Regions from separate parts of the Alteromonas sp. G5_S2_22_S1 genome, predicted to be linked through region 3. Evidence: predicted binding sites of a transcription regulator. Region 3 holds the regulator's gene; each other region holds the start of a gene.

Region 1 (10,326 bases), on a different contig from region 3:
GGTGCGTATATTCTCTGCGGTAAACCGGCTGTCAAATTTTGCCGTATGAGGTGCAACATAAGTAATGCTAAGGTTGTTGGTTTGAGCTTTCATTGCCTCTACGAGTCGCTGAGTGAAAGCTTTGTCGAAATTAGGCATATTGCCATGGGTCAAATGGCCTCTATTTCTAATTCTAAAGTGTGTAGTGGCGAAGTGTTTCTCATCAAGCTGTGCATCGCACGTCTTACCTTTAGGAAAAATGTCGGCACGGACACGCACGGTAATCACCTCACCGTTAAAGGTTTCGTTAACTAGCTCAAGCTGATTAACTTCGCCGGTAGAGCGGATTGTCATTTCTTCGTTTTTAAGCAATCCATTGGTGAGTTTGGCAACACTGTGCACTGAAGCGCCGGCAAACAGCATTGCTTGTTTTAACGCTTCTTGCGTGGCCGTGCGTTTAGCTGCTTCTTTATTACCATCTAGCACAACTGCTTGCCCCGTGGCCTCATACCACGCGGCATGCGCTTGCCCAATAAAAAAAACTAATAGGCAAACTACCGCCACAGCAATATTAAAAAATTTCGCCAGAGTTGTTCTGCTTATGCGTTGCACCACACACTCCTATTGTTGCTCAGTCTATGCGCCAGATTAATACAACGAACTATGCGAAAAAAGTGCCAAGTGATGTGGGTTTTCTATAATAAGTTAAAATGGGCGCACATCTTGCTTTCTTTGGGCTATATCAGCGAGTAAATGCGTGCCTGATGTAGGCAGGCGAATCGGTGAATACCGAAAAATTAGGCGTTAGGTCAAACAGGCCATCGAGCGTTGTCATAGCGTATCTAATAGAAGCTAACAAATAGTTAAGCCGTCAGTAACCTGTTATTGATGCAAATTGAGGTTTAGATTCATGTGCTTGAATAAATTGAAAAAATCGAAAGTGCTTATTCAGTCTTCCATTCTCGGTTTCGCTCTCAGTATAAGTGGCTGTGGCATTATTGATAAACATGTCGAGTGGGAGACGGTTGAGCCAGAAAGTTATCCCGTTCTGAAGGCCATTGGCTATGCGCCGATTTCATCTCAGCGAGGTGAAAGTGATAGTATGAAATTGATAATGGCAATGAAAGCGTCAAAATTAGATGCATACAGAGAACTCACAGAACAAGTTTATGGACAAAAAATTGAAGGCAGCCAATCAGTTTCCCATCTTGTTGTAGAGTCGGAATCGTTGCGAGCCTCAGTTGAAGGCGTGATAAGAGGCGCTGAAGTCGTCAAAACTTATCCGGTAGGGGAGGACACCTACGTGACAGAACTCTCTTTAGATATGCAGCAAGTTTATGATATTTATTTGTCTACCGCGAAGCCAAGAAGAGTCAAAGACGTAAAATACTATTAGGAATGGGGCGATATAAAGGAGCGCAGGCTACCTTGGTATATAGGGCCTAAGCGCTGACGCCAGAACCTAAGGTTCCGCCTTTTGGCTTTCCCTTCTTATCATAAGTAAGCGACTCTTTCGCACGCACTTCCATCATCAAATTCCGCAGGTGTGTGAGGCGTAGCTGTCCTTGCTCCACGGCTTTTTGATTGACTTGTGTGCGGTACTTGCAATCGTCAAGTAGACGCTTTGCTTGCTCCATTAAATCTTCATCGTATTGGGACAATGAGGCAGAGCCGGCAAGAGTACGTTCAATATCACTATCAAGTGTCTGAATGGACGTAAGTAGCTGCGTTTTTTCGTCTAGTACTTTCATTAACGATTCAGCGTCACGAGAGCTTATAAGCTGAAGCTCCTTCTCAAGCAAGGCAACAAGTGTAGAGAGTTGCTCTACTTGCTTAGCTATTGCTTGGGATAATGGGCTGTTTTGTTCAGTCACTCTTACGCTCTACTATTCACTTGATTATTTTTATTTGGTACCGAAAATTTCACCTTCAAGTTTCGCTATTTTGTTAGCGAGCACTTCTGGATTCACTTTATATTCGCCACTTTGAATCGCTTTCTTTAAACGATCTACTTTGTCTTGATTAACAGGCGCTTCAGTTCCTTTTTTCTGCACTTGATTTAGCTGCTGTGCAGATTGAGTCAGCGACACTGAGTCTTGACGTGGCGCTGGAGCCGTCTGCGCGGTTTGTGCCGAAGCCTGTTGCTGAGACTGCTGCGTCTGGTTTTGTTGCGCAACCTTCCCATTATCAACGGGTGTTTTAGGTAACCCATTGTTTATATTATTAATAGCCATAATAAGTCCTCACTACTTTTTTGCCTCTGTAAAGTATATCGGCCTTTACGCTTATTTCTTTAGCCAAATTATGCACAAAAAAGTAGATATTTACTGCCTCAATTACAAGTGTATCACGACTTCTTCAGGGCTTGCGACTCTAGCGATTACTGCTTTTCTGCTGCTTGCGTTTAAAACCTTAATATTATCACCCACGACGCCGTCTTGTTGCGCAATACCGGCAGTCTTAACTTCCATGCCAGCTACCTCAGCAGTAATAGTAATTCTATCGCCTTTGCAGACAAAGCATAGCATATTCGATTGTATTGCTTGTCCGTTAGTTACTCGGCGCTTCATTCTAGCGCCAATAAGGGCTTCTAAATCGGTAAATGCGGTATGCCGCAATCGTCTAACGTCAACTTTTGCCAGTGTTAAATTAGAAGAAGTAAGAACCGTGCCAGGACTGACGGCTCCTTGGGTAACAACGATTTCTTTTGTGCGTGTAACTTGGCCGCTGGTAAACAAATACCATTCATTATTTTGACAGCTAACGCGCACCGATATATACGACTGACTTAGCGCTTCTTGCGAAGCATTATACTGAAAACCGGTGGGGCAATCTGGAATATTTATCCTATCGTCTATCTTCACAATAGCCACATCAATGCTAGTATCCTGCGCATTATCAGTAAGTTGAGAGAGCAAATATTGCTTTGCGCCTTCTTCTACGCGTACGTGATTAGTCATTGCCGCTAAGCAACTTATTGAAATCACACTAAGTACCACGCATAGAAGTAAGCGAGTAAGTGATTGGTGCATTGTAGCGTTATTTGGTTTCATAGTGACTTTTCGTGTTCAGTTTACGAGTTATTGACTATGCTTAGTAACACCAGTGTAAATCCGCATTGGATTTAATTGCAAAGCGTACAGTAAGGTCAATAGGCGCTAGTCTCAACGCAGGCTTATCAACGCTGTAATAATTGGCAATTACAAAAACAAAAATGATATTAAGTGTCATTTTTCTGTCGTTTGACCTGCAAAATTTTAGTGATATTGTCTATCTTTACTATGAGAGGCAATGATCATGCCCAGTATTATTTAGAGGTGACCTATGTCGGGGATTTTAGATTCAGTAAACCAGCGCACGCAGCTTGTTGGGCAGAATCGCTTGGAGCTGTTGCTGTTTAGACTGAACGGCCGCCAACGCTTTGGGATCAATGTTTTTAAAGTGCGGGAAGTGCTGCAATGTCCTCCGCTAACCGCTATGCCAAAACTCAATCCTCTGGTGCGGGGGGTGGCACATATTCGTGGGCAAACTATTTCAGTTATCGACTTAAGCATGGCAACGAGAGGCCGACGGATTGAGGACCTTTCTAATGCCTTTATCGTTATCGCAGAATACAATCGTTCGGTGCAGGGGTTCTTAGTGGGCGCTGTGGAACGTATTATAAATACCAACTGGGACGCAATTATGCCTCCTCCACAAGGTACGGGGCGAGCAAGTTACTTAACCGCGGTTACTGAAGTTGAAAATGAATTGATTGAGATCCTTGATGTAGAAAAAATTCTCAATGAAATTTCGCCGCTTAATGCAGAAGTAAGTACTGAGGTAGCTGAAGGCTTAACCACAGAGGGCCAAGAAAATAAGATTATCTTTATTGCAGATGATTCTTCAGTGGCTCGAAATCAGGTTAAAAAAGCATTAACGTCGCTTGGCCTTGAAATTGAGCTTGCGAAAAACGGCTTAGAGGCTTTGAAACGGTTGAAAGAAATCGCTGAAGAGTATGGCGATGTAACTAACCGTGTTGGGGTTTTAGTGTCTGATATTGAGATGCCGGAAATGGATGGTTATACGCTGACGGCGGAAATAAAAAATACGCCGGAATTGCAGAAGCTTCACGTCGTGCTCCACACTTCACTTAGTGGTGTATTTAACCAAGCAATGGTACAGAAAGTCGGCGCTGATGACTTTATCGCAAAATTTCATCCTGATGAGCTTGCGACCGCAGTACAAAAATGGCTAATGACAGAGTGCGAATAACGGAGCAATATAGGATTGGCTAATAAAGACGTTTCGCCAGCAAGTTACCTGAAGTTCAGAGAATTCTTAGAAAAGCAGTGCGGTATAGTACTAGGTGATAATAAACAATATCTAGTGCGCAGCCGCTTGGCTTCTTTGCTCTTCAAATATAAATACGAGTCGGCTGACGAACTGATTGATGTCGTTGTACGAGGTTTTGACAGATCTTTACTTCAAAGCGTTATAGATGCAATGACGACCAATGAGACCCTTTGGTTTCGCGACAACTATCCTTTTGACCTTCTTGTTAAAGACCTGCTTCCTAAGTTATCGGCAAAGAACCAAAAGATACGGATTTGGAGCGCAGCATGCTCTTCCGGTCAAGAGCCATACTCCATCGCTATGTCTGTACTTGAGTATCAGCGTCAGCGTCCCGGCGCTTTGCGTGCGGGGGTTGAAATTGTTGCCACTGACTTGTCCTCTGAAATGTTGCAAAAGTGCGAATCGGGCATCTATGACGAGCTGTCGTTGGCTCGGGGTTTATCGCCCCAACGACGACAAGCATTTTTTCAAAAAAATGAAAGCGGTTTGATGCAGATAAAGCCTGATGTTCGCCGAATGGTAAACTTCAGAAGCCTTAACCTTCTTTCAAGCTATGCCGCCCTTGGCCGCTTTGACATCGTTTTCTGCCGCAACGTGCTCATTTATTTTTCAGCAGACATCAAGCAGCGCATACTGCAACAAATTGCCGGACAACTGCAGTCTGAAGGCATACTTTTCCTTGGCGCTTCTGAGTCTATCAGCGCGGCAAGCGATACATATAATATGGTGAAGTGCCACCCTGGCCTCTACTACCAGAAAAAATGATCTCACTTATCGGTCTGATAAATAATAATTTTTTATCGATCAGGTCGACCACTATTTAAAAAACCTCCGTCAAAAACTCATTATGGCATCTGCCTTGCTAACTATTTTCATAGACGACATTTAACGGAAACCGTCACATCTTAATTCCGTCAAATTGTCACCATGAAATGTTTATAAGTATGTCAGAGGTCATGTTATGGCTATTAACCTAGATAAACTGGTTGGCTTTAACGAGTCGGCGCTCAAGATACGCACAGAGCGTATGGAAGTTATTTCAGGGAATCTAGCAAACGCAAATACGCCAGGCTACAAAGCGAGAGACATCGACTTTAATAAAGCGATGCAGTCGGCAATGCATGAGGCATCAAGCAGCTCATCAAGCCGGGCTTCTTCAGGTCTAGTGCGGACAAATGATCGCCACTTAAGCGGCAATCCTTCGTCACTAGCGGCAAACTTTGACATGCAGTACCGCATACCTACTCAGCCTGATACCGGAGACGGAAACACGGTAGAAGTACAAGCGGAAAGAAACCGATTTTTAGACAACGGATTGCGCTACCAAGCTAGTCTTGAGTTTTTGAATGGAAAAATTAAAGGCATGAAAAAAGCGCTTAGCTCAGGAGGCCAGTAGTCATGAGTTTATTTAACGTAATGCAAATATCGAGCACGGGGATGGAGGCAGAAAACGTACGCCTAAATACCACGGCCAGTAATATTGCCAACGCAAACTCGGTTAGCAGTAGCTATGACGAAACTTACCGAGCACGTCATCCCGTTTTCGCAACGGCACTACAAGACGCTATGCGCGACCAGTCAAAAGGCGCAGGTGTTCAAGTTAAAGGTATTGTTGAAAGTGATGCACCACTTCAAGTTGAGTACTCACCTAACAATCCTATGGCTGATGAAGATGGCTATATCTACAAGCCGAACGTGAACATTGTGGAAGAAATGGCAAATATGATGTCAGCATCAAAAGCGTATGAAACCAACGTTCAGGTAGCTGACACAACAAAGCGCATTTTCCGTCGCGTACTGCAGCTAGGTCAAGGGCAGTAATTTGTCTCTTGAGTAATGTGAGGATTAATAAGTGAACACTATTAATAACACCGGCTTAAATACTGATCTGTATTGGCAGGAAGAAACCGTCAAGATAGCTGATGGAACTGAACAGCAGCTAACGCAAGAAGACTTCTTCTCAATGCTAACAGAACAGCTTGCCAACCAGGATCCCACTGCGCCCGTGGACAATGACCAAATGGTCGCGCAAATGACCTCTTTTACTATGGCTGATGGTATCTCTCAGCTCAACGAAAAGTTCGAGTCATTTGCTGCTTCAATGACGTCAAATCAAGCGCTGCAGGCATCGAGCTTAATTGGTCAAAACGTACTTGTCCAAGGCAACGTTGGCTATATGGCAGCTGAAGGTGACGGCCTCTCCGGCGTTATTGTGAACGAAAAAACCGTTCAGAACATGACAATTTCCATCGAGAACCAGTTTGGCGAAGTGATCAAAACTATCGATGCAGGCACACAAAGTGCTGGCAACATTGAGTTTGAATGGGACGGCAAAGACCAGCACGGCAATCAAATGGCGCCAGGTGAATATGTCATCAGCGCTACGGGCGAGCTAAATGGTGAAGGTGTTCAATTAAACACAGCCGTTAATCGTCATGTTGGAAGTGTAAGCTTGGCAGGTAGTGGCCAAGGCGTAATTTTGAATTTGGATGGTGATGTCAGTATCAATCTTGATGACGTCATTCAAATCGGCAGTTAGCAGGAGAATCAATAATGTCTTTTAATATTGCACTGAGTGGCGTTTCAGCCGCACAAAAAGATTTGGATGTGACCGCCAACAACATCGCAAACGTAAATACAGTTGGCTTTAAAGAATCACGTGCTGAATTCGGTGACGTGTATGCCGCATCGCTTCTCTCAGGTGGTAAAACGAAAGTAGGTGACGGTGTACTAACCCAAGAAGTTGCACAGCAATTCTCACAAGGTAGCCTTCAGTTTACCAACACGTCGCTCGACTTGGCGATTACGGGTAACGGTTTCTTTGCGACAGTACCAGAAATTACGTCGCGTGACTTTTCATTCACTCGTGCTGGCCAGTTTAAGCTAGATAGCGACAATTTCGTTGTAAACAGCAACGGCGACAATCTATTAGGCTTCCCCGTAAACTCTGATGGCACCAGTGCATCCGTTGCCCTAAGTACAACGGAACCAGTACGTATACCAGACTCGTCAGGCTCACCTGCTCAAACTACAGAAGTTGATATTCGTATGAACTTACCTGCTGGTGATGCGGCGTTAGACCCCCAGGATTTCGATCCAGAAGATCCACTAACCTACAATGCAGCAACCTCGGTTACGGTTTACGACTCATTGGGTGATAGCCATGTAATGACGTATTACTTCATAAAAGATGCTACCCCTGGTGTGGACAATGAGTGGTACGTCGCTACTGCCGTGGACGATACGCTTGTGGACATGACGGACTCAGCTGGCAATGACACAGACCCAACTACCGCAGTTAACAGTGTTGGTGGCAACACTGGTAATGCAGTAACCGCATCTAAGCTGATTTTCTCGCAGGGTGGTGACTTTTCTGGTATGGAAACCCCTGATGGATTGCCAACATTAGACTTCAAAATGCAAACTGAAGCGCTAGGCGCAGGTATTCTTGCAAATGGCTCAGATCCTACGCAGCAAATCAGCATTGATTTTAATCTAGACGTGAATAATGCAACGCCTAACGAGCCAACGCAGTTTGCATCAGCGTTCGAAGTGACGTCACTTGAACAAGACGGTTTGCCGGTAGGCCGACTTACCGGTATTGATATTGGCCCTGACGGACTAGTACGAGCCACGTTCTCTAACGGTACTTCTGAACCCATTGTTCGCGTTGCACTTGTTCGTTTTTCAAATGAGCAAGGCTTAACTCAAGAAAGCAGCACGCAATGGAAAGAAAGTATTCTTTCTGGTGAAGCACTAGCGGGCGAAGCAACAACCGGTACCTTCGGTGAGATTAACTCTTCGGCCCTTGAACAAGCCAACGTTAACCTGACCACTGAGCTAATCGACATGATCATCGCTCAGCGTAACTTCCAGGCAAACTCTCGAGCGCTCGAGGTTAACAACTCACTGAACCAGACTATCCTTAATATTCGATAATTAAGGTCAAGGCTTCGGCTTTGTGGCAATAAAGCGGCAATTTTCAGGCGTTTAAATCCGCCTGAGAAGCCCACAAGATGTAAAGGTCGCACAAATGCGGCCTTTTTATTTTTCTATATATTTCAATCTAATACCTTTCGTAAATTTCAATTGTGTTAAATATCCACAGATTGGCACTGCCTTTGCTAAATCTTGTTTAAGGTTTAATCAGAGTCAAAAGTTAGTCATGGATAAACTTCTCTACATTGCAGCAAGTGGCGCATCCCAAGACCTATTAGGAACGGGCATTCGCGCTAATAACCTAGCTAATGCACAAACCACAGGTTTTAGAGCTCAGCTAGAGCAGGCAAGGTCAATGCCGGCGTACGGCGAAGGCTTGCCGACCCGCGTCTTTTCTATGACTGAGAGCCCTTCGAATAATTATGAGTCGGGCCCAATGATAAAAACTGACCGAGACTTAGACGTGGCGATTCAAGGCGATGGCTGGTTTGCTGTACAGGATGAAAACGGTCAGGAAGCGTATTCTAGAGACGGCAACTTTAAGCTAGGCGATGACGGAATTTTGACAGACATTCGCGATCGTGTGGTGCTAGGTGACAACGGGCCGATTTTTCTGCCGGTACCTTTAGATAACCTTAACATTGCCGCCGACGGCACCTTGTCCATGAGACAGTTAGGCGCCCCCGCAAATGTCATCGAGGAGGTAGGGCGTCTTAAGTTAGTTTCTCCAAACTACGCCGACATGGAACGCGGCAATGACGGCTTGTTTAGAATGGAAGATGGCTCAATAGCGCAAGCCAATGCCAACGTAAAAGTAATGTCTGGCATGCTTGAAGGCTCTAACGTTAATGCAGTGGAAGAGATGGTAGATATGATAAGCCTTCAGCGTCATTACGAGCTTCAAGTGAAAGTGATGAAACAAGCTGAAGAGCTTGATACACGTGGCAACATGTTGCTACGCATCCTGTAAACGAATTTTAAATATCGTTGCTTTATGAGCAACGTCGGAGGTCAACATGCATCCAGCATTGTGGATAAGTAAAACCGGGCTAGACGCCGCACAGACCGATGTGGCAGTGGTGTCTAACAACCTAGCAAATGCGTCAACCGTAGGCTTTAAAAAAGACCGCGCGGTGTTTGAAGATTTGCTTTATCAGAATATCAATCAGCCAGGCGGCCGCTCTTCAGCTGATACCGAACTTCCTTCTGGGCTTATGCTTGGTTCAGGTTCAAAAGTGGTGGCTACGCAAAAAGCCCACACGCAAGGTAACTTACTAACCACTGAAAACGCGTTGGATATGTCAATTCAAGGCCGTGGTTATTTTGAAATACTGCAGCCTGACGGCACTATCGCTTATTCACGTAATGGTCAGTTTTCACTTAACGACCAAGGGCAAATTGTTACCTCAGGAGCTGGCTTTTTACTACAGCCTGAAGTGGCCGTGCCTGAAGATGCGCAGCAAATCACTATCTCTCAAGATGGTGAAATTAGCGTAAGTATTCGAGGACAAGCAGAGCCTCAGGTGTTAGGGCAATTAAATATTTCTGATTTTGTGAACCCGACGGGTCTTCAGCCTACGGGACAGAACCTTTTCGTAGAGACAGCGTCAAGCGGTGCACCTATTCAGGGTATACCTGGACTTCAAGGGTTAGGTTATATCTCTCAAGGCACCCTTGAAACATCGAACGTAAACGTAACTGAAGAATTGGTTAATCTTATTGAAAGCCAGCGCTTGTATGAGATGAACTCAAAAGTTATCTCATCGGTTGACCAAATGCTTGGTCAGGTTATTCAGCAACTTTAATGGGTAGCATCATGCGTATTCTAGGTATATCTGCTGCACTACTTATACTTGGCGGCTGCGCCAGTACCAGCGAACCACCGGTTCAGGCCAACGACCCGTCGTTTGCCCCTGTGGTGCCAGATTACCCGCGTGAAACGGTCGTAGAAGATGGTTCTCTGTTTCGTTCAAATATGGCGAATAGCTTGTATTCAGATGTTACAGCCAGAAGAGTGGGAGACATCATTACCGTTACGTTAAGTGAGAATACCCAAGCGAGTAAGTCGGCGGA
Region 2 (10,326 bases), on a different contig from region 3:
TGGCACTGCGTGAAATTTTATCGGGTCTTCTTCTGCAACGGCGTAGCCTTTACCTTTTTTGGTGACCACGTGTAACAGCTGCGGGCCATCGAAGTTACGCATGTTGCGAAGGGTATCTACAACAGCATTGACGTCGTGACCGTCAATAGGACCTATATAGTTAAAGCCCAGCTCTTCGAAGATAGTACCAGGCACGACCATGCCTTTAAGGTGCTCTTCTGCACGGCTGGCAAACTCTTTAATAGGCGGTACGTTACTAAGCAGTTTTTTACCGCCATCGCGAATGGAGTTGAAAAAGTTTCCTGTCAGCAAACGCGCTAGGTGGCTATTCAGTGCACCTACGTTCTCAGAGATAGACATTTCGTTGTCGTTGAGCACCACCACCATATCTTTTTTGATATCGCCTGCATGGTTAAGTGCTTCAAACGCCATACCCGCTGTCATCGCGCCATCGCCAATGACCGATACCACTTTTCTGTCTTTACCTTCCTTTTCTGCCGCTACCGCCATGCCGAGCGCAGCGCTAATCGATGTAGACGAGTGGCCAACAGCAAAGGTGTCGTATTCACTTTCCGGCGGCCACGGAAACGGATGTAAACCGTTTTTCTGGCGAATGGTACTCATGCGCTCAGCACGGCCGGTCAAAATTTTGTGTGGATAGGCTTGATGGCCCACGTCCCACAACAAACGGTCAAAGGGGGTGTTGTATACATAGTGCAGTGCGACAGTAAGCTCTACTGTGCCTAAACCTGAGGCAAAGTGCCCGCTGGTTTGACTTACGCTATTAAGTAAGTACTCACGTAATTCATCGGCGAGCTCGCGTAATTTGTCTTGAGGCAGCTGCCTCAACTTATCAGGTGTTTGCGCAAGCGCAAGCGTTGGGTAATGTTGGAGATCTAAACTCATGTACTTATTATCTTTTTCAACATGGCGCGTGGCTAATGGTCGCGTTTTACCAAAAGCTCGCTAAACGCAATTAAACTGTCTGTATTGTAGGGCAAACGCGCCAATGCTTGAAGTGCATTATCATGAAGCATTTCTAATTCACGCTTGGCGCCTTCCATACCAAGTTTGGCCGGAAATGTATTTTTCCCTAACGCTTCGTCAGACCCTGCGGGTTTCCCTAATTTTTCGCTGCTGCCAACCACATCCAAGATGTCATCTTGAACTTGAAACGCCAACCCGATATCTGCAGCGTAAGCCATCAAATCAACTTTTGCCTCTGGCAATAAATCTTCACTTACTATAGCCACCATTTCAACACAGGCGCGCAGTAAAGCCCCGGTTTTCAACTTGTGCAGCCGTTTTAATTCATCAAGAGAAATACTTTCGCCAGTACTGGCCAAATCGATGGCTTGACCGCCACACATGCCCACATAGCCGGCACTTTTAGCTAACACAGATAATAGCTGAGGGCGTTTGGCTTCAGCGTAGGTGCTCAACGGTGCATCGGCTAATACGGTAAATGCAAGTGCTTGTAATGCATCACCTGCCAATATCGCTGTTGCTTCATCGAAGGCGATGTGACAGGTAGGCATACCGCGACGCAAGTCATCATCATCCATGGCCGGTAAGTCGTCATGAACGAGAGAATAGGCATGTACGCATTCAATGGCCATACTAATAGCCATTTGGTCCGTTTTAGGGACGTCTAGCGTATTTCCTACAACTTGCACTAGCAGCGGACGCATGCGTTTGCCACCAGCAAGCAGCGCGTGACGCATAGCGTCTTTCAGGCGCGGTGCGTAATCCGGTAGTTCATCAATCAGAGTAAGAAGAGATGCATCAGTTTGCTGTTTAACTTGCTGATGCAAAGCAGAAAAATTCATAGGTTGCCTGTAATGTAAAAATGAACAAATTAGGGTTGTTCACTTTCAGGTAGAGTGTGAAGGGTGTCTTCGCCTTGTTCACTAAGCAATATCTTTACTTTTTGTTCGGCGTTTTCAAGAGATTGTTGACCTTGACGAGAGAGGGCAATGCCTCGTTCGAACTTTTCTAGTGCTTTATTTAGCGGCAGATCACCGTTTTCCATTTCGTTAACGATGGCTTCTAACTCTGATAACGTTTCTTCGAAAGACGCGGATACTTTTTCTGTCGTCATAAAAACACTCATTTTAATGGCCAAAATACGTATACCGCGCACATTAACCGAGGGTTGCACAGGGGTCAAATGGTTTGTCTCTATATCGCCCATATCACCGGTATATCGCTTTTTTTTCATGCAGTACAAAAAGCAGTATTTAACCATTTTGTGCTATATTCCATGCTACTGCTAGGTGTCTTTTTTCTTTAGCGTGCTAACGTAACGCTAGAATAAACGCTTTAGGCATATAAACACGATAATGAAATAGGGTTATAGAAGGTGTAGCTAGCGTATTTAACGCCACCTACACTTCATAAAAAACAAATAAATGTGATATTTTTCAATAATGTCGTTTTAGTATTTCTATCTATTGCCGATAGAATATTGTACATCAACAGCACTGACTGCGCATAAATGGGGAAGAGTGAGTGGATTTAGCAACCGTCATAGGTATGTTGGGCGCCATTGGTTTCATAGTTATGGCTATGATCTTAGGCGGCAGCTTGGGCATGTTCATCGACGTCCAGTCAATACTTATCGTATTCGGGGGGACCTTATTCGTTGTTTTGTCACAATTTACGTTAGGTCAGTTCTTTGGCGCAGGTAAAATTGCAGGCAAGGCCTTCATGTTCAAAATTGAATCGCCTGAAGAGCTTATTGAGAAAATTGTTGAAATGGCAGATGCCGCGCGAAAAGGTGGCTTCCTTGCGCTAGAAGAGGCGGAAATTTCAAACGAATTTATGCAAAAAGGCGTCGATATGCTGGTCGACGGCCATGATATTGAAGTAGTCAGAGAGACTCTCGCTAAAGATATTTCGATGACTTCCGAACGCCATGATTTTGGTGCTTCATTTTTCAAAGGCATGGGTGATATTGCACCGGCAATGGGAATGATTGGTACACTGATCGGCTTGGTAGCCATGCTCTCTAATATGGATGACCCAAAAGCAATTGGGCCCGCGATGGCGGTTGCACTACTTACCACGCTTTACGGAGCTTTCTTCGCCAATGTTATATGTTTGCCAATTGCGTTTAAATTGTCAGTGCGCGCTGGCGAGGAAAAGCTAAACCAGAGCCTTGTTCTTGACGGAATAGTCGGTATCGCAGATGGTCAGAACCCTCGGGTGATAGAGGGAGTACTAAAGAATTACCTTGCGGCGAGTAAACGCGGAAGCGCAGAGGAAGAGTAATGGCTGAAGAAGAATGCCCAAAATGCCCCCCCGAGGGGCTGCCAGCTTGGATGGGAACCTTCGCTGACTTGATGTCATTGCTTATGTGCTTTTTCGTACTTCTGCTCTCATTTTCTGAAATGGACGTACTTAAGTTTAAACAGATAGCGGGCTCAATGAAGTTCGCTTTCGGCGTACAGAACAAAATTGAAGTAAAGGATATTCCCAAGGGAACAAGCGTTATTGCTATGGAATTCCGTCCGGGTAAACCTGATCCTACGCCTATTGAATCTATTCAGCAGCAAACCAATGAAATGACACAACAGATGCTAGAGTTCCAAGCCGGAAACGAGGACTCAGCGGGCGGTCGTCAGAAGCAGCGCGGCGAACAGCGGGGCGGTCAATCGCAACAAACCGCAACCCAGTCGTCCTCTTCGGCAGAACAAAGCACTGATCAGTCGCAAATGGCTGAATTGATGAAGAAAGTGGCGCAACAGTTAGAAAAACAAATTTTAGATGGCTCAGTTGAAATGGAGTCGCTAGGTCAGCAGCTTACAATTCGAATTCGAGAGAACGGTTCGTTTTCAGCGGGCTCAGCTTTCTTACAGCCGCAGTTTCAGCCCGTTTTAAGAAAAATCGGTACGCTACTCGCAGATGTGCCGGGAGAAATTGAAATTTCAGGGCACAGCGATGGTCAGCATATTGCCAATGAGCTATATCGCTCAAACTGGGACTTATCTTCACAACGTGCAGTTGCCGTGGCAGAAGCCATGCGTACAGCCCCCGGCTTTGATGAAAGCCGCATGTCGGTAGTAGGAAAAGCCGATACTGCCCCTATCGTGGAAAACGCAACCACATCCGCCGACAGGGCGAAAAATCGTCGGGTTGAAATAAACATTAATCAGGGTAAGCCAATGATATCTAAACCGATATCAGTGGTGGATGAGTAGGCGTTAGTGCGTGGTGTCGTTACTTGGTATGAATAAGAGTTGAATATAAACAACAGCGGCGCTGAATTCAGCGCCGCTTTATTGTTTTGCTGTACTAAACAAGCAACTGCACTAAACCCGAGCGAGTTCTTCTCTACAGTGTGGCTTAGAAATGACAAGCTGAACCGTGCTAATCGTTCTTTCTAAAAAACCGCCTTCACAGTATTTTAGATAGTAGGTCCACATACGCATGAAGCGCTCATCGTAGCCGTCGTTTAATAATTCGTCTTTAGCGGATATGAACGCCTCATACCAATGATTTAGCGTTTTCGCGTAGTCAACGCCAATGTCGTGAAGGTCACGAATCATCATATTGGTATACTTTTTAATATGCGCATTTAATTGATACTGAGACGGTAAAAAACCGCCGGGGAATATGTATTTTTGAATGAAATCTACGCTGTCTGCGTAGCTATCGTAGCGTCTGTCATCAATAGTGATGGATTGAAGGAGCATCAGACCATCGTCTTTTAAAAGCGATGAACACTTTTCAAAGAAGTTGCCTAAGTATTGTTTACCCACGGCCTCTATCATTTCGATAGACACAAGTTTGTCGTATTTTCCTTCCAACAAACGATAATCTTTTTTGAGCAGAGTAACCTTGTCGTCCAGCCCCTCCTTCGCAATCCAGTTCTTTGCCCAGGCATGCTGCTCTTCTGATATGGTAGTGGTGGTAACCTTACATCCATAATGCTTAGCGGCATAAACGGCAAGGCCGCCCCACCCAGTGCCGATTTCGACAAGATGGTCGCTCTCATTTAACTGCAACTTATCGCAAATGGCTTTTAGCTTATAATTTTGCGCTTCATTTAATGATGCATTTGGGTCGGGGTAAATCGCCGACGAATACATCATGGTAGGGTCTAAAAAACGGGTATATAGCTTATTGCCTAAATCGTAGTGGGCTTCAATATTTCTTTTAGCTTGGTCTGTGGTGTTTCGACGAGCAAAATGTTGAAGCTTATTAACAGGCATGGTGAGCCACTTAAATTTATTCTCCCACTCATCAAGAGTAGGCAAGTTTCTGGCAAAAATTCTCACTACTGCCGTTACGTCATCGCTGTCCCATAAGTCATCCATGTAGGCTTCGCCTGCGCCAACACTGCCTCCAAGCAAAAGACGACGGTAGGCCTTAACATCTTTGATATTTACCGTTGCCCGTAAATCGTCATTTTCTGTTCCAAACTTGGCGATATCGTCGCCATTTTCTTGAATAGTTAAGCTACCAAAAGGCAGTTGCTTTAAGCATTGTAAGAATAAGCTTCTACATGCTTTATCTACAAAAGAGACCTCTGAAGTGGTCATGAGTACAGATTCACCGAAAGACATTATTATTGTTCCTGACTTTTTTTTGGGTGTGTATACAGCGGCGTTCGTTTAAGCAGCAATTTAAGCGCATGCCAATAAATTCCGGCCATAGTTTTTAGTGTCATACTGGGTATACGTTTAAGTGCTGTAGATAGATTCGCATTATCTAAAGTAAATTTTGTTAAGTTAATGCCAGCGCTAAATTCTTTGTCCTCTCTTACGCAGTCCATCGCAAGAGAAAGTCTCGTTGAGGGTTGGGAGATTGACCATTGGTAAGTCATGTCCATTGGGTTAAACGGGGAAACGTGGAAAGCTTTAGGGGTATCGTCCTGTGTTGCTAGATTTACCAGATAATGGTGTCGCTCGTTCCATGGCGTGTTGCTTACCTCGGCTAATAAATGAGTGAACGTACCTTCTTTATTGCGTAAATAATAGAAATTGACGGGGCTGAAATATAGCCCCCACATGCGAAGTTGTCCAAGCATGAATACGTCGCCTTCAAGGCGCGTCCCGCCATTTAACTCACTCATCCTGTCAAGCACTGCTTGGTTCAGGGGTATTGATGGGGCGCCTAAATAGTCTTCACGCTTAAAACGCACTCTGGCTTTCTTTTTTGCTGAAAAGTGCTTAAGCGTATTTGATAAGGTTTCGAGTTCGCCGCGCTCTAGCTTTAGCCAAAACAAATAGATATCGTAGTCGAACTTGTGCTGAGTGGGCATAAAACGCTGATGGTAAACTTTACCCTTATAAATTGCGCTTTCAATCACAAGGTTTCACCAAAGCGTTCGCAAACATCCAGCGCGCTTTTTACACCGTCTTCATGAAAGCCGTTGTACCAATAAGCCCCGCAAAAATGAAGGTTATCGACACCGCAAATTTCGTTTCTTCTTTGCTGAGCCTTAACCATGCTGGCGCTGAACTGCGGGTGGGCGTATTGATAGCTCCCCAATATACTGGCGCGGTCAATTTCTGGCGTATTATTCAGTGTTACACAGTAGGTGTTTTTAGCTTCTAACCGCTGAAGAATGTTCATGTCGTAGGTCACAGATGCCGGGCGTTGCTCTTCTGTTGCATCTTCTTTTAGCCGGTAATTCCAGCTAGCCCATGCAAGCTTTCTTTTAGGAAGCTGAGAAACGTCTTTGTGCATAACGACATCGTTATCCGCGTAAGGAATACTGCCGAGTATCTCTTTATGAAGTGCTGAAGGGGCCTCAAGCATCTTTAATGCCTGATCACTGTGGCACGCGAAGACAACGTGGTCATAGCTTAAACGTTCACCGTTAGCGTCGGTGACTTCCCATGAATCTGTCATCTTTGCAACAGATACCACGGCCGATGATAATTTTATTTTCGATTTGAAGGGCGCTATCAAAGGAGGGATGTACTGGCTAGACCCACCTTTTATTGTGTACCACTGCGGGCGGTCGGTAATATTGAGCAAGCCGTGGTTATTGAAAAACTGTAAGAAAAAAGTCAGCGGAAACTTACGGGTTTGCTCCAAGCTGCTAGACCAAATAGCCGCGCACATAGGTAAAATGTAATAGCGTGCAAAGTCATCGCTAAGGCCTAATTCTTTGATAATGTCTTCAAGGGTAAGGGATGAAGTGTCGCGCTTTTCTGCAACCATGGCCTTACACGCTTTATTAAATGTAAGGATGTCTTTAACAATGCGCCAAAACTTCGGCCTCAAAATGTTGCGCCGTTGCGCAAACAAGCTGTTTAAATTATTGCCGTTGTACTCAAGGTTGGCCTTTTTGCTCATCACAGAGAAACTCATTTCTGTGGGCTGGTACGGTACATTAAGCTGTGTCATCAGCTTTATGAAATTAGGGTAGGTCCAGTCGTTAAAAACGATAAAACCCGTATCGATATTGTGTTCTTCACCCTCATCAATAATTGTTTTCGTAGCTGTATGGCCTCCAATATAGTCATTGGCTTCGTAAACGGTGATGTTATGCTGTTTATTTAAAAGGTGAGCGCAGGTAAGCCCTGAAATTCCTGTACCTATAACGGCAACTCTATTTGTCATTCTATTGTCTCTTATTGTTTTTCTCTCATCGCCAGCGATAAGCGCTTTTGTAGCGGGGTAGGCAGTACGTGCATTAGACGAAGAATAAAGCCAAACGCCCGAGGGAAGAATACCGACTGCTTATTGCTTTCTATTCCTTTAAGCATAGCTTCTGCGGCTTCTTCGGCACTAATTTTCATTGGCATTTCAAAGTCATTTTTGTCAGTTAATGGGGTTTCAACGAATCCAGGAGACACGGCCTGCACTTTAACGCCTTTCTCATGAAGGTCGACTTCAAGTGACTTGGTAAAGTAATGCAGCGCCGCTTTACTTGAACCGTATGCTTGCGTTTTAGTAAATGGAAGTAGTCTTGCCATGCTATCCACTATGACCAGCTTATCGCCTTTCTTAAACCGGGGTAACAGAGCATCTACACAATGAACCACGCCGAAAAAGTTTGGCTCGAAAACGCGGCGGAACATGTCGGGCTCGAAGCTATCGATATCAACATACTCACACGTACCTGCGTTCAGCACGGCAATATCAAACTTTACCGTTGCTAATGCGCGGCGAGCATCCTCTAGGTCGGTTACATCAAATTGACAAGCCTCGATGTTGCTGTAGCGACTCAGCTCATTTAACGTCTCTTCATTGCGACCGCACGCAATAACGCGGTAACCTTGATTAGCGGCGTGGGTGGCTAATGCTTTGCCAATACCTGAGGTTGCTCCAGTAATAAGAATTGATTTCACGATGCCAGCTTCCCTTTAATCTTTTTAATTACAAAACCTAAGATGGGTACGTGCTCATAAACCATTTCGCCCAAGTCGTAATAATCTTTGTGATAAATGATGGTGTCGTTAACCACGCCGAGTTGGGTCGTGCCGTCTAGGGTTATATGCTTACTGTTATTTTTAAGCGTCAGCCTCATCGTCCAGTTCACAACGTGGGTTACTTTGGACCTGCTGTCTTTTTCTTTTGAACAGACAAAAACGTCAGCGATATCAAACTTACAGCTTTGCGCTTGCGTCAACAAATTAGAAAAGTAACTTTTGACTTCGCCGATACCTTGGTGCGTAGTGATAGGATCGATGAAAACGATATCTTTTCCATAGACGCTTTCTAAGTCGTCTGGCGATATCTGACATATATCCGTGTAAATCTTACAAAAGCGGGAAATAACGTCCATACCCCTTCCTCTCGCTAAATTACTGATGAATGACCACAGGCAAATTCGTTAACAGTGTCTAGGTCTTAAATGAGATTAACTTTTAATCTAATCGCAAGTGGCTGATCTAATGTTTAATAATATTGTTAGTAAGGAATTAACTTACAGTAGTTTCCGTTGATAAGATCATGTTTTACAACCTGCCTGTGAAAATATTTCCCATTCGATCCTATTTGTACTCACTTGCGTAATGAATTTCGTGTTTTCGGATGTGATAAATATGAGTGTAGAACGTTTTCCATTGTTTCCTTTGTCCGCCCACCTTCTACCCGAAGGCAGAATGGCGCTGCGAATTTTTGAGCCGCGATATGTACGCATGGTTAAGCAGGCATGTGCCGAAAATAAAGGCTTTGTGATGTGTATGCTAAATGCAAATGGCGACAAGGATAAGAATCAGCATATCCATAAAATAGGGACGTACGCGCAGGTTGTAGACTTCGATATGCTCGATGATGGGTTGCTTGGCATAAAGGTTGCTGGTTCTCACTTAGTTGAGGTAAATAGCATCGAAGTTGAAAAAGACGGTCTTCGCACAGGAAACTGTAAAGCATTACCGCCTTGGCAGTGTGACTTAGCCCCTCAACAAATAGCGCCTATGGATGAGCGACTTAAAGAAATATTTGGAAATTACGAAGAGCTAGCAGCGCTCTATGAATCACCGAAGTTTGATTGCCCCAATTGGGTGTTAAACCGCTGGTTAGAGTTACTTCCTGTTGATGGCTCACAAAAGCAGCATTTTCTAGAACAGCGAGAGTGTACAAGTTTACTTAACTATCTCTCTGCCTTGATTGCATAGCTTAAAATGAATGAAGAGTTTCATTACAAAATCGTAATCCAATATTTGCGAATTTCGCGAACGTTTTAAGTCATTAAGCCGTAGAATGTCACAACCAAAACGGAAAAGCGGACGAATCTTATGTTAGTTGGAATTCCTTTGGAACAAAGTAACAGCACAATCAAACCTAAAGAGTGTGCTACTGAAATGTCTGATTACCTAGTCGCGGTTGCAGATGCTCGATGCAAGCGTTCATTTGCTCGAGTGTTCAACTATTTTGCCCCACGTTTGCGCTCTTATGCCCTTAAGCAGATGGGTAATGAAGCATTAGCAATGGAGCTTGTACAAGACACCATGTCGAATGTATGGCAAAAAGCGCATTTGTTTAATGCTGAGAAAGGCTCGCCTTCAACGTGGATCTTCACTATTGCACGTAATATACGGTTTGACATGTTACGTAAGCTTCAAAATAGAAAAGAGGACGTGTGCTCTGACGACCTGTGGCCTGTGTTATGTGAGCAGACGGCAGATGCGAACGAGGCGCCACTTGACGAGCAAGTCACTTTAGAGCAAATTGGCTATATGTTTGAATCACTTCCGGTTAAACAAAAGGCGGTGGTTGAAGCTATCTATATTGATGGCAAATCTCAGCAAGAAGTCGCTGACGAACTTTCTATTCCCTTAGGTACAGTAAAGTCAAGAACTCGCTTAGCGCTTCAACGATTAAAGGTCATGTTAAACGATAATGATTAGGTTTCACCCAAGT
Region 3 (10,326 bases):
ATTCACCATCAATACGCCTAGCACGGGAGGACAATCGATAATCGCTACGTCAAATTCATCTGCTATCTTGGCGAGCGCTTTTTTTAACACCAAGCCCATGCCTTGTTCACTACCCATGGTTCTGTCTAATGTAGCCAGTGCCATGGTGGCAGGAAGCACATATAAGTTGTCCAACTTAGTGGGACAAAGGCAGTCCATTACATTATCGGCAGAAAGTGCGTTTGATTGAATAAAAATGTCGTAAACTGAATGACTTGTCGCTTCGGCGTCAATGCCGAAATAATAACTCAGTGATGCGTGAGGATCAGTATCGATCATCAGCACTCGCTTGCCCTGTTGCGCAAGCAACCCGCCAAGGCTTACTGTTGTGGTTGTTTTTCCCACGCCGCCTTTTTGATTCGCTACTGTCCACACTTTCATGATTTATATTCCGTTAGTGTCCAAGCCGCTATCGCATTTCGGCTTGAACGCAACTGCTAATATCGTCAATATTAATGCTTTTACTTGATATATTAGCAGCGGCTACGGCTTGGGGCATGCCATACACCACACAGGAGTCTTGGTCTTGTGCCCAAATAGTCGCACCTTTGTCCTTCAGCATGCGGCACCCTTCTTTGCCGTCTGCGCCCATGCCTGTCAAAATGACGCCTAATACATCTCCCCCATAGGCTTTGGCCAGCGAGCTGAACGTTAAATCAACGCTGGGCTTATAATTAACCTTGTCGCTCGCACTTGCATCGACAATAGCTATACGCTTATTCGCGCCTATGGTTTCTAACAACATCTGTTTACCGCCCGGCGCTAAATAAGCGTGGCCCGGCTCCACTATATCGCCATGCTCAGCTTCTTTTACTTTTATATTGCAGTTTGAATCTAAGCGCTGAGCAAATGCCGTGGTAAATGTGCCCGGCATATGTTGGACAAGAAAAATGGGATATGGAAATTCTGCAGGTAGTGGTGACAGCACTTTTTGTAGCGCCACAGGACCACCTGTAGATGCACCTATCGCCAAGCATTTATATTGCTTTCCCGTCGCCCTTACAGATGAGACGGTGGGCTGTTTTGCCGCGTCTTTATGGCCAGAAAGTAACCCCGATGTTTTAAAAAACGCCTGCTTGGGTGCGTTATCCGGTAGCTTTCTTGTTTCTGTGGCTCTAAAAGATGGACGCTTAAGGCCAATACCTCGACGCGCTATTAACCTAACTTTAGTACATAATAAGCGCGATGCATCTTTTCTATCTTGAGCAATATCTTCAAATTTTTTCGGCAAGAAGTCGAGTGCACCGGCTTCTAGTGCATCGAGTGTAGCTTGCGCTCCATGATGAGTAAGCGAAGAGAACATGAGGATCGGCGTAGGCCGTTTTTCCATGATAGCCTTTACCGCCGAAATGCCGTCCATTACGGGCATTTCCACATCCATTGTTATGACATCAGGTTTAAGTGCCTCTGCTTTTTCTAAGGCATCGCGCCCGTTTCTTGCTTCCCCAACAACTTCAAGCTCTCTATCATCGTCGAGTATTTCTTTTACTCGACGACGATAAAATGTCGAGTCGTCCACCACTAGGACTTTAAAGACCATGGATTATTATTCCTATTAATTCATCGCCTTACTTGATGGGTTTACGCGCGTACCGTTTTAGCAGGCTCGGAACATCTAAAATAAGTGCAATCCCGCCATCTGAAGTAATGGTTGCTCCCGCCATACCCGGCGTGCCTTGAAGCAAAGCATCAAGAGGTTTGATTACCACTTCTTCTTGACCTATTAGCGCGTCTACGACGAATCCAACTTGTTGTGTACCAATTTGTACTACAACCACGTGCCCTTTTTCTCTATTAATATCTTTAGGGCCACGAATTAGCCATTCGCCAAGGAAGAACAACGGAATTGCCTTTGAACGAACTATCATTGTTAGTTGGCCATCAACCGTGTTGGTCTTTTTGATGTCCATGTTTATTATTTCGTTCACCGCACCTAATGGTAACGCAAAGGTCTGTTTTCCTACAACAATCATTAACGTAGGCAAAATAGCTAAGGTTAGAGGCACTTTTATTTCTAACCTGGTCCCTTTTCCTAACTGAGAATCAATGTTTACGGTACCGTTTAGCTGGTTAATTTTGGTTTTAACCACGTCCATACCGACACCACGACCAGAAATATCGCTGATCTCTGTCTTCGTTGAGAAGCCCGGTGCAAAGATTAGATTGAACGCCTCAACGTCTGACATACGCGCTGCCGCATCTGCATCGAGAACGCCACGGCTAATGGCAATTTCCTTGAGCTTTTCGGCATCCATCCCTTTACCATCGTCTTCGATGGTAAGTAAAATATGATCGCCCTCTTGGGAAGCAGATAATTTAACCGTTCCCATACGAGGCTTACCTGAAGCGGCGCGATCATCAGGCATTTCAATACCGTGATCGACCGAATTTCGAACCAAGTGAACTAATGGGTCTGCCAGAGCTTCTACTAAATTTTTATCTAAATCAGTGTCTTCACCAACAAGCTCTAAAGTAATCTCTTTCTTCAAGCTTCGCGCTAGGTCACGTACAACACGGGGGAAGCGGCCGAAAACCTTTTTAATAGGCTGCATGCGGGTTTTCATCACCGCACCTTGGAGGTCGCCAGTCACTACATCTAAGTTCGCAATGGCTTTCGACATGCTTTCGTCGTTGCTGTTTATGCCTAAGCTGATTAGCCTATTTCTTACCAATACTAGCTCGCCCACCATGTTCATAATTTGGTCTAGACGCTTAGTGTCGACCCGCACCGTGGTTTCAGCCGGTGGGGCTGCGGCAGCTGCCTTTTTATCATCTTTCTTAGGCGCTGGGCTAGCCGCTTTGGGTTTCGCGGTTGAGCCTGGCTTAGATGGTGCGGCTGAATTTGACGTAGGCGCAGCTTTAACAGGTGCTGCTTGTTTAGCCTTCTGAACAGCTTCAGTCGCCGCTTTATCTACTGGTGGCTCAGGTGAAATAGGCGCTGTGCTTTGTTGCGTAGGGCCTTGACCTGAACCATGCAGCTGATCAAGAAGTGCTTCGAACTCATCGTCAGTAATTTCTTCATCGCTGCTTGAGTTCGATGGTGCGGGCGCTACCGGTGCTTTAGGTTCAGAGGCAGGAGCAGCGCTAGTTGCGAACTGGCCTTTGCCGTGTAAATCGTCGAGAAGCGCTTCAAATTCTTCGTCGGTGATATCGTCGCTATCGCCGCCAGCGGTCGGTGTCGTGGGTGCTGAAAGTGATGCTGGCGCGACTGATGGCTTACTTGCTGAAGAAGATTGACCTGGCGCATTTGAACCATGAAGTTCATCGAGTAACGCTTCGAATTCATCTTCGGTTATTTCGTCAATACCACCGTCGCTTGTGCCGCTAGGCACTTGCGCTGTAGGTTCTTCAATGACAAGTTCAGGCTCCGCAACAACTGACTCAGGTGCAGTGGCTGACTCTTCAGAGGCGCCAAAAATGTTTTCATCTGGCGTTTCCGGGCGACTTAATTTGTGCAATAAGTCGACAAGGTGTGCATCTGCAGGTTCGAGTGGATCGCGAGCTTTAACCCGCTCAAACATCTCTACCACCACGTCAGTGGCCTGCAAAATAATATCCATCAGTTCTGGGGTTAGGGTTCTTTGTCCATTGCGCATTACGTCAAAAACGTTTTCTGCACCGTGACAAATTTCTACTAACTCTGTGAGCGAAAGAAAGCCCGCTCCACCTTTAACTGTGTGATATCCACGGAAAATTGCATTCAGCAAATCCGCATCTTCAGGATTGTTCTCAAGATCAACGAGCTGTTCTTGTAATTGTTCAAGTATCTCTCCAGCCTCAACCAGAAAGTCCTGTAATATATCCTCGTCAACATCAAACGACATGCGCCCGCTCCCCTAAAAACCTAAGCTAGACAGAAGATCATCTACGTCATCTTGGCCAGAAACGACATCATCGCGTTTCTCGGCGTCAATAATTGGGCCTTCTGCCTCTACACCATCAACCTTATCGGCCTTAATGCTAGATGGTTTAGTTTGTTCTTCACCTTCGCGCTCGCCAAACATGGTTAGCATATTAACTAAGCTATCTTCTACCTCTTTTACAAGGTCGATAACGCGACGGATAACTTGACCCGTTAAGTCTTGATAGCCTTGAGCCATCAATACTTCGGTAAGTAACTGTGTAAGTTTAGCTGACTGAAGCGAACCGTCTTCCAATAATTCGTCTAAATCTGCACATAACGCTTTGAACTCGCCCAACTCGATTTGGCGGTTCATGAGCTTTTTCCACTCAGGCATCACTTTTTCGATACGCACCGACAGCATTTCCGCTATCGGCATACTCGCTTCCACAGCGTCCATTGTAGTATTAGCTGCTTTTTCGGTTTCTTCAATTACGTAGGTTAGGCGGGATTGTGCATCGGGAATATCGTCGGTAGCTAAGTTTTTGATGCGGTCGTCAATTTGAAAATTATTTAACGCGTCATGGAGTTGACGCGTTAACTTTCCTACTTCAGCAAATAGCTCAACGTTTTCCTTCATTGAGGCAGCTTCAAGTAGAGCGTTAGCAGACGCGTTGTCACCTTCTTCCAGATAGGTGACAAGCTGTTTGGCCTCTTCTAACGAAATTGGAACGTTTACATTCGTTGTCATCCAGTAAACCTCATTTATCTGGTGAGCGTCTGGATCAACCTAAACGTTCGAAAATTTTATCTAATTTTTCTTTTAAAGTTGCAGCGGTGAATGGTTTAACGACATAGCCGTTAACGCCCGCTTGTGCAGCGGCAACAATTTGCTCTTTTTTCGCTTCTGCAGTTACCATTAGTACAGGTAAATGCTTAAGTTTGTCGTCGGCTCTTATTGCGCGCAGCAAATCGATACCTTGCATTCCTGGCATGTTCCAATCGGTAACAACGAAATCAAAATCACCTTGCTGCAGCATAGGCAATGCAGTGCTTCCGTCATCCGCTTCCTGGATGTTAGAAAAACCTAAATCTTTAAGCAGGTTTTTGATGATACGTCTCATGGTTGAAAAATCGTCAACCACAAGAATTTTCATGCTTTTGTCCAAAATAGCCTCCAATGAGGGGTTAATTGTTATTAATTTCTATTCTTCGTCAGCTTGCCACGACTTCATTCGTGATTTGAGTTTTAACATGGCCTGACTGTGAATTTGGCTGACTCTTGACTCACTAACATCAAGAACTTCGCCAATTTCTCTTAAGTTCAGTTCTTCATCATAGTACAGTGAAAGAACAATTGCTTCTCGTTCAGGTAATGTCGTAATGGCATGGGCAAGCGCTTTTTGAAACGCGCCTTGCATTAAATCTTCAAGCGGCGCATCACTACCTCTACTCTGCTCAGTAGTAATTACATCTTCCGACACACCTAAATCTTCAATACCTACCAGCTTTCCCGCATTAACCTCATTAAGCATTTGGTGATAATCCTGCAAGCTTACATTAAGCTTATCAGCAATATCAGAATCTCTCGCATCGCGGCCTGTTTCGCTCTCTACCTGCGAAATAGCCTCGGTAATAGCACGTCCATTTCTATGCACTGAACGCGGGGTCCAATCGCCTTTACGTATCTCATCTAGCATAGCACCACGAATGCGAATGCCTGCGAAAGTTTCAAAGCTCGCGCCTTTCGACCCGTCGAAGTTACGCGCAGCTTCTAGCAAGCCAATCATACCCGACTGGATCAGGTCATCAACAAGAACACTGGCCGGCAATCGCGCCATCAAGTGATGCGCAATGCGCTTAACCAATGACGCATGTCGTTCGACTAACTGCGATTTATCGGTTTGTTGACGATAAGCGGCTGCCTTGCTGTTCAACGCTGACTTCCTACTGCTTTTTCTGCAACGAGTTGTTCAATAAAAAACTCTAGGTGACCGCCCGGTTGTGCCGGAATGGGCCACGTAAGGGCTCTACTCGCAAGCTGAGTAATAGCAACAGCGGCGGGAGAACCCGGATACGCATCAACAATAGCCGTTTGTTTTCTCACGGCTTTGCGGATATTCTCATCAAAAGGTACGGTTGCCACTAATTCTAGTGCAACATCTAAAAAACGCCCTGTCACTTTGCTTAATTTGCTAAATAATTCCTGACCTTCCCGTACATCGCGAACCATATTCGCCACAACTTTAAAGCGAAATACACCGTGCTCACGATTAAGAATCTTTATTAAGGCATAGGCGTCAGTTAACGAGGTGGGCTCATCGCAAACCACGACCATGATGTCTTGAGAAGCTTTTGAAAAACTCAACACCATGTCTGAAATACCGGCCGCGGTATCTACGATAAGTACATCGATTTGCGAACGCAATTCACTAAAGGCTCTGATAAGACCCGCGTGCTGCGTTGGCGATAATTCTGCCATTGATTGCGTGCCAGAGGTGGCAGGCGCAATTTTAATACCATGGGGGCCGGTGACTAACACTTCATCAAGTGTGCACTCGCCAGATAGCACGTGGGAAAGGTTTTTCTCAACCCGTAAACCTAGCATTACGTCTACGTTCGCCAGCCCGAGGTCGGCGTCGAGAACCATAACTCGCTTACCCTGCTTCGCCATAGCGATAGCGGTGTTTAGCGTAATATTTGTTTTACCTACGCCACCTTTACCTCCGGTGACGGCGATAACTTTGATTAACCGTGATTGCTTCATTTTTCTTAAGCTACTCGCTTGGTCGTCAATCATACTGCTTATGCTGTTTTAATTGCGTTGTTGCCACTAGTATGATTCAAACCGTACTTTTTATAAAGCTTTGCAGCGGCAGAAACTAAAGATTTCGCCTCCGCAATCTTAATGTCTTCAGGTACTTTCTGACCGTCGGTGACATAACTAACCGGCAGTTGATATTCTACTGCAGCGCTCAATACCTCTCCTAAAGAGTAGCATTCATCTAACTTTGTGAAAATACAGCCACTTAGTTCGATATCATCATAAGCCTTAATAATGCGCTGTAGGGCAGGATATTGTGTATTAGCCTGCGCTACCAAATATTTTTTAACTTTAGGCATTTGACCATTATCAAACTGCTTAATCTGTTTAATTAAACGGCTATCCCGTTGGCTAAATCCTGCCGTATCAATCAATACTAGACGCTTATGACGAAGTTGGAATAATAAATCCGCAAGTTCTTCACTAGTCTGCGCTTTTCTCACCGTACAGCCAATAATTTTTCCGTATGTCGCGAGCTGCTCATAGGCCGCAATTCTATACGTATCTATGGTAATCATTGCTACTGACTCTGCACCGTACTTTTGTGCATAGCGAGCAGCTAGTTTTGCAACCGTCGTTGTTTTACCTGTGCCCGTCGGTCCGACTAAGGCAACTGCACCTTGCGCACTAAGTATATCGTTTCCTGTCACATTTATGCGATTAGCCAATAGGTTAAGAAGATAAACCCATGCGTCTCGTTCATTATAGTGTGCTGGTGTATAGCTAATTAACTGACTGGCAAGTGCACTGCTTAACCCCATATCCGTTAGGCGGGTAATCAAGTATTGATGTACCGGTTTTTGACGCTTGTTTTTTGCTTCCATCAAGTCTGCAACCTGATATTGTAAAACATCGCGCAACGACGCTAACTCTTCTTTAATTTGCGCCAATTCTGCAGATTGAGAGACGGGTGCCTCGTCTAAGCTTGACGCTTGGTGGTCAGGAAACGTTGTTGCTCTACCTTCGTCTTGTGCAAGGTGCTGGCTTTCTACGTCATCAATAAAGGCTTCTGAGAAATCAAGGTGTGACGCAATTTCGTTGGCATGTCTCGCATTTGCAGACATAGGCTGATTATGGTTGGCTGAATGCGACTGCGATGCTGAAGCATTACTTGATGAAGGCGCACTACCGCCGTGCTGCTTTTCTAACAGAGCTTTTAAACTGTCGGGGCCATCATCACCGATAATCTCACTTAAGCTAGGCACGGCTTTTTGACCTGATGCTTTAGGGGTTGCTTTAGGCGATGTTTTAGGAGTGAAGAGTTTTGCTTCAGGCTCTTTATCATAGGCAGCAACAAGCTCAATGCCATCGGCAACTTTGCGGTTCGACATGATCACTGCATCACTGCCTAATTCAGCTTTAACTTGGCTTAACGCCTCACGCATATCTTTGCCGAAGAAACGTCTAATTTTCATTGCAACCTCTCCAATCACCCAGTGTCAGATTATTGACCGACCGAACTGACTATTTTTATTTGTTTGTCGTCAGGCACTTCTTGGTAAGAAAGCACATGGAGCCCAACAACCGAATACTTTAAGAAGCGAGACAGAACGGGTCGCAGCATGCCAGAGGTTAGGAGTACTGCAGGCTCTCCTTCTAACTCTTGCTGCTGACTGGCTTGCTGCAATGATTTTTGCAGCTTGTCTGCCAAACCTGGTTCGATACCAGCGCCATCTTCGCCACCTGCTTGAAGTGACTGGTGCAACATCTGTTCCAACTCTGGCGCCAAGGTTATGACAGGTATCTCTTTTGCCCCTTGGGTAATTTCTTGGACAATAAGACGTTTAAGCGCAATACGAACGGCAGAGACCAATACATCCGGGTCTTGGCTGCGAGTGCCGTATTCACTTAAGGTTTGAACAATAGTGCGCATATCGCGAATAGGCACGCCCTCAAATAGTAGGGTTTGAAGCACTTTTACCACCGTGCTTAGCGGCAAGATATCTGGTACTAAACCTTCCACCAATTTAGGGTGCTGCTTAGCCAGCATATCGAGTAACTGCTGCGCTTCTTCGTGACCAAGTAGCTGATAAGCATTGTTAGTTAACAACTGGCTGAGGTGGGTAGCCACAACGGTAGCTGCATCAACAACGGTGTACCCCAAGGTTTGCGCGTGTTCTCGTTTATTCGGCTTGATCCACACCGCATCTAAACCAAACGCAGGGTCTTTGGTGGCGCGACCTTCTAATTTGCCGAAGACCTGCCCGGGGTTGATAGCCAACTCTTCATCATGACTGATAACAGAGTCGCCAATGGTGACGCCAAGCATAGCAATGGTGTAGGTATTAGGCTCTAAATCTAAATTATCGCGAATGTGTACTGGGGGAATAAGAAAACCAAGTTCTTGGGAGAGCTTTTTACGCACCCCTTTTATGCGCGTCAACAATTCGCCACCTTGAGATTTATCAACCAGTGGTATTAATCGATAGCCGACCTCCAACCCGATAGTATCAACCTGCTGAACGTCATCCCACCCCAGCTCTTTAACCTCTGGCGCCACCGTGTCGTCTTTCATCACATTATCAGGGACCGACGGTGCCGCAGCCTTTTTCTTTTGCTGAACTGTCTGCCAATAGGCAACGCCCGCAATTAAAAACGAGAACCCTAAAAATGCAATGTGGGGCATACCTGGAATAATACCCATCACAAATAGCACGCCCGATGCAATATAAAGCGCTTGTGTGTTGCCTAATTGTCCGCGGATCTCTTTACCCATTTCTTGGGTTTCGTTTTCACGAGTAACAATTATCGCGGTCGCTACAGAAAGCAGAAGTGAAGGTATTTGAGCAACCAGCCCATCACCGATAGTAAGGATGGTATAAATTTCAATAGCACTACCAAAATTCAAATCGTGCTGGATCATGCCGATGAATAACCCGCCGACGATATTAATCAACATAATGAAAAGACCGGCGACCGCGTCACCCTTTACGAATTTTGACGCACCGTCCATCGAGCCGTAAAAATCGGCTTCTGCGGTGATTTCTTCTCGGCGCTGACGGGCTTGGTCTTGGTCGATATAGCCGGCGTTCAAGTCGGCATCAATTGCCATCTGCTTACCTGGCATGGCGTCCAAAGTAAAGCGAGCACTTACTTCAGATATACGCCCGGCACCCGCGGTAACCACTTTGAAGTTAATAATTAGAAGAATAGCAAAAACAACAATACCCACCGCATAGTTACCACCGATAACCACTGCTCCAAAGGCCTCGATAACCTTACCTGCAGCATCCCCCCCTTCGTGCCCATAAAGCAGAACAACACGGGTAGACGCTACGTTCAATGCCAGTCTCAGTACTGTAGCGATAAGCAACACAAGCGGGAAAATACCGAAATCGACAGGTTTTTGTGTGAGTACTGCCACCAAAATTATGACCAGAGACAAGGCAATATTAAAACTAAACAGCACATCTAATAAGAACGGCGGCATAGGTAAAATAACCATGCCCATTATGGCTAAGAGGACGATAGGCGCGCCTAAACCACTGGTGAAATTTTGCAGCTGATTTTTATCGAAACGCTGAAGATAACCGGATAACTGCATTGCGTATTGTCTCTCTATCAGAAAATTGACGCTTAATTCTATTCTGATAGGCGGGTTTCAACATACGTGCCAGCTTTA

What was found. The regulator FliA, encoded in region 3, starts transcription of late flagellar genes. The targets are predictions, from matches to a motif close to CTAAAGNTNNNNNNNNNNNNGCCGATA.
Region 1: the regulator FliA is predicted to act here: its motif matches at 2,250-2,276, upstream of flgM (flagellar biosynthesis anti-sigma factor FlgM).
Region 2: the regulator FliA is predicted to act here: its motif matches at 2,436-2,462, upstream of pomA (flagellar motor protein PomA).

The regions. Positions count from the first base shown of each region.
Region 1 is NZ_JBQKUJ010000002.1:456,380-466,705, forward strand. Features, by position in the region: gene ACTRWF_RS04215 (flagellar assembly protein T N-terminal domain-containing protein) at 1-591, opposite strand, end outside; gene ACTRWF_RS04220 (LPP20 family lipoprotein) at 890-1,375, shown strand; gene flgN (flagellar export chaperone FlgN) at 1,422-1,853, opposite strand; gene flgM (flagellar biosynthesis anti-sigma factor FlgM) at 1,884-2,213, opposite strand; gene flgA (flagellar basal body P-ring formation chaperone FlgA) at 2,316-3,032, opposite strand; gene ACTRWF_RS04240 (chemotaxis protein CheV) at 3,304-4,233, shown strand; gene ACTRWF_RS04245 (CheR family methyltransferase) at 4,249-5,079, shown strand; gene flgB (flagellar basal body rod protein FlgB) at 5,276-5,710, shown strand; gene flgC (flagellar basal body rod protein FlgC) at 5,713-6,135, shown strand; gene ACTRWF_RS04260 (flagellar hook assembly protein FlgD) at 6,167-6,853, shown strand; gene flgE (flagellar hook protein FlgE) at 6,868-8,253, shown strand; gene ACTRWF_RS04270 (flagellar basal body rod protein FlgF) at 8,480-9,223, shown strand; gene flgG (flagellar basal-body rod protein FlgG) at 9,270-10,058, shown strand; gene flgH (flagellar basal body L-ring protein FlgH) at 10,070-10,326, shown strand, end outside.
Region 2 is NZ_JBQKUJ010000020.1:14,368-24,693, reverse strand. Features, by position in the region: gene dxs (1-deoxy-D-xylulose-5-phosphate synthase) at 1-906, opposite strand, end outside; gene ACTRWF_RS17145 (farnesyl diphosphate synthase) at 939-1,829, opposite strand; gene xseB (exodeoxyribonuclease VII small subunit) at 1,859-2,101, opposite strand; gene pomA (flagellar motor protein PomA) at 2,512-3,273, shown strand; gene ACTRWF_RS17130 (flagellar motor protein MotB) at 3,273-4,202, shown strand; gene ACTRWF_RS17125 (class I SAM-dependent methyltransferase) at 4,314-5,570, opposite strand; gene ACTRWF_RS17120 (DUF1365 domain-containing protein) at 5,573-6,316, opposite strand; gene ACTRWF_RS17115 (NAD(P)/FAD-dependent oxidoreductase) at 6,313-7,578, opposite strand; gene ACTRWF_RS17110 (SDR family NAD(P)-dependent oxidoreductase) at 7,590-8,309, opposite strand; gene ACTRWF_RS17105 (nuclear transport factor 2 family protein) at 8,306-8,746, opposite strand; gene ACTRWF_RS17100 (LON peptidase substrate-binding domain-containing protein) at 9,006-9,581, shown strand; gene ACTRWF_RS17095 (sigma-70 family RNA polymerase sigma factor) at 9,702-10,313, shown strand; gene ACTRWF_RS17090 (ChrR family anti-sigma-E factor) at 10,306-10,326, shown strand, end outside.
Region 3 is NZ_JBQKUJ010000003.1:307,614-317,939, forward strand. Features, by position in the region: gene ACTRWF_RS05710 (ParA family protein) at 1-420, opposite strand, end outside; gene ACTRWF_RS05715 (protein-glutamate methylesterase/protein-glutamine glutaminase) at 449-1,579, opposite strand; gene ACTRWF_RS05720 (chemotaxis protein CheA) at 1,608-3,863, opposite strand; gene ACTRWF_RS05725 (protein phosphatase CheZ) at 3,876-4,631, opposite strand; gene cheY (chemotaxis response regulator CheY) at 4,666-5,049, opposite strand; gene ACTRWF_RS05735 (RNA polymerase sigma factor FliA) at 5,086-5,817, opposite strand; gene ACTRWF_RS05740 (MinD/ParA family protein) at 5,814-6,680, opposite strand; gene flhF (flagellar biosynthesis protein FlhF) at 6,686-8,119, opposite strand; gene flhA (flagellar biosynthesis protein FlhA) at 8,149-10,248, opposite strand.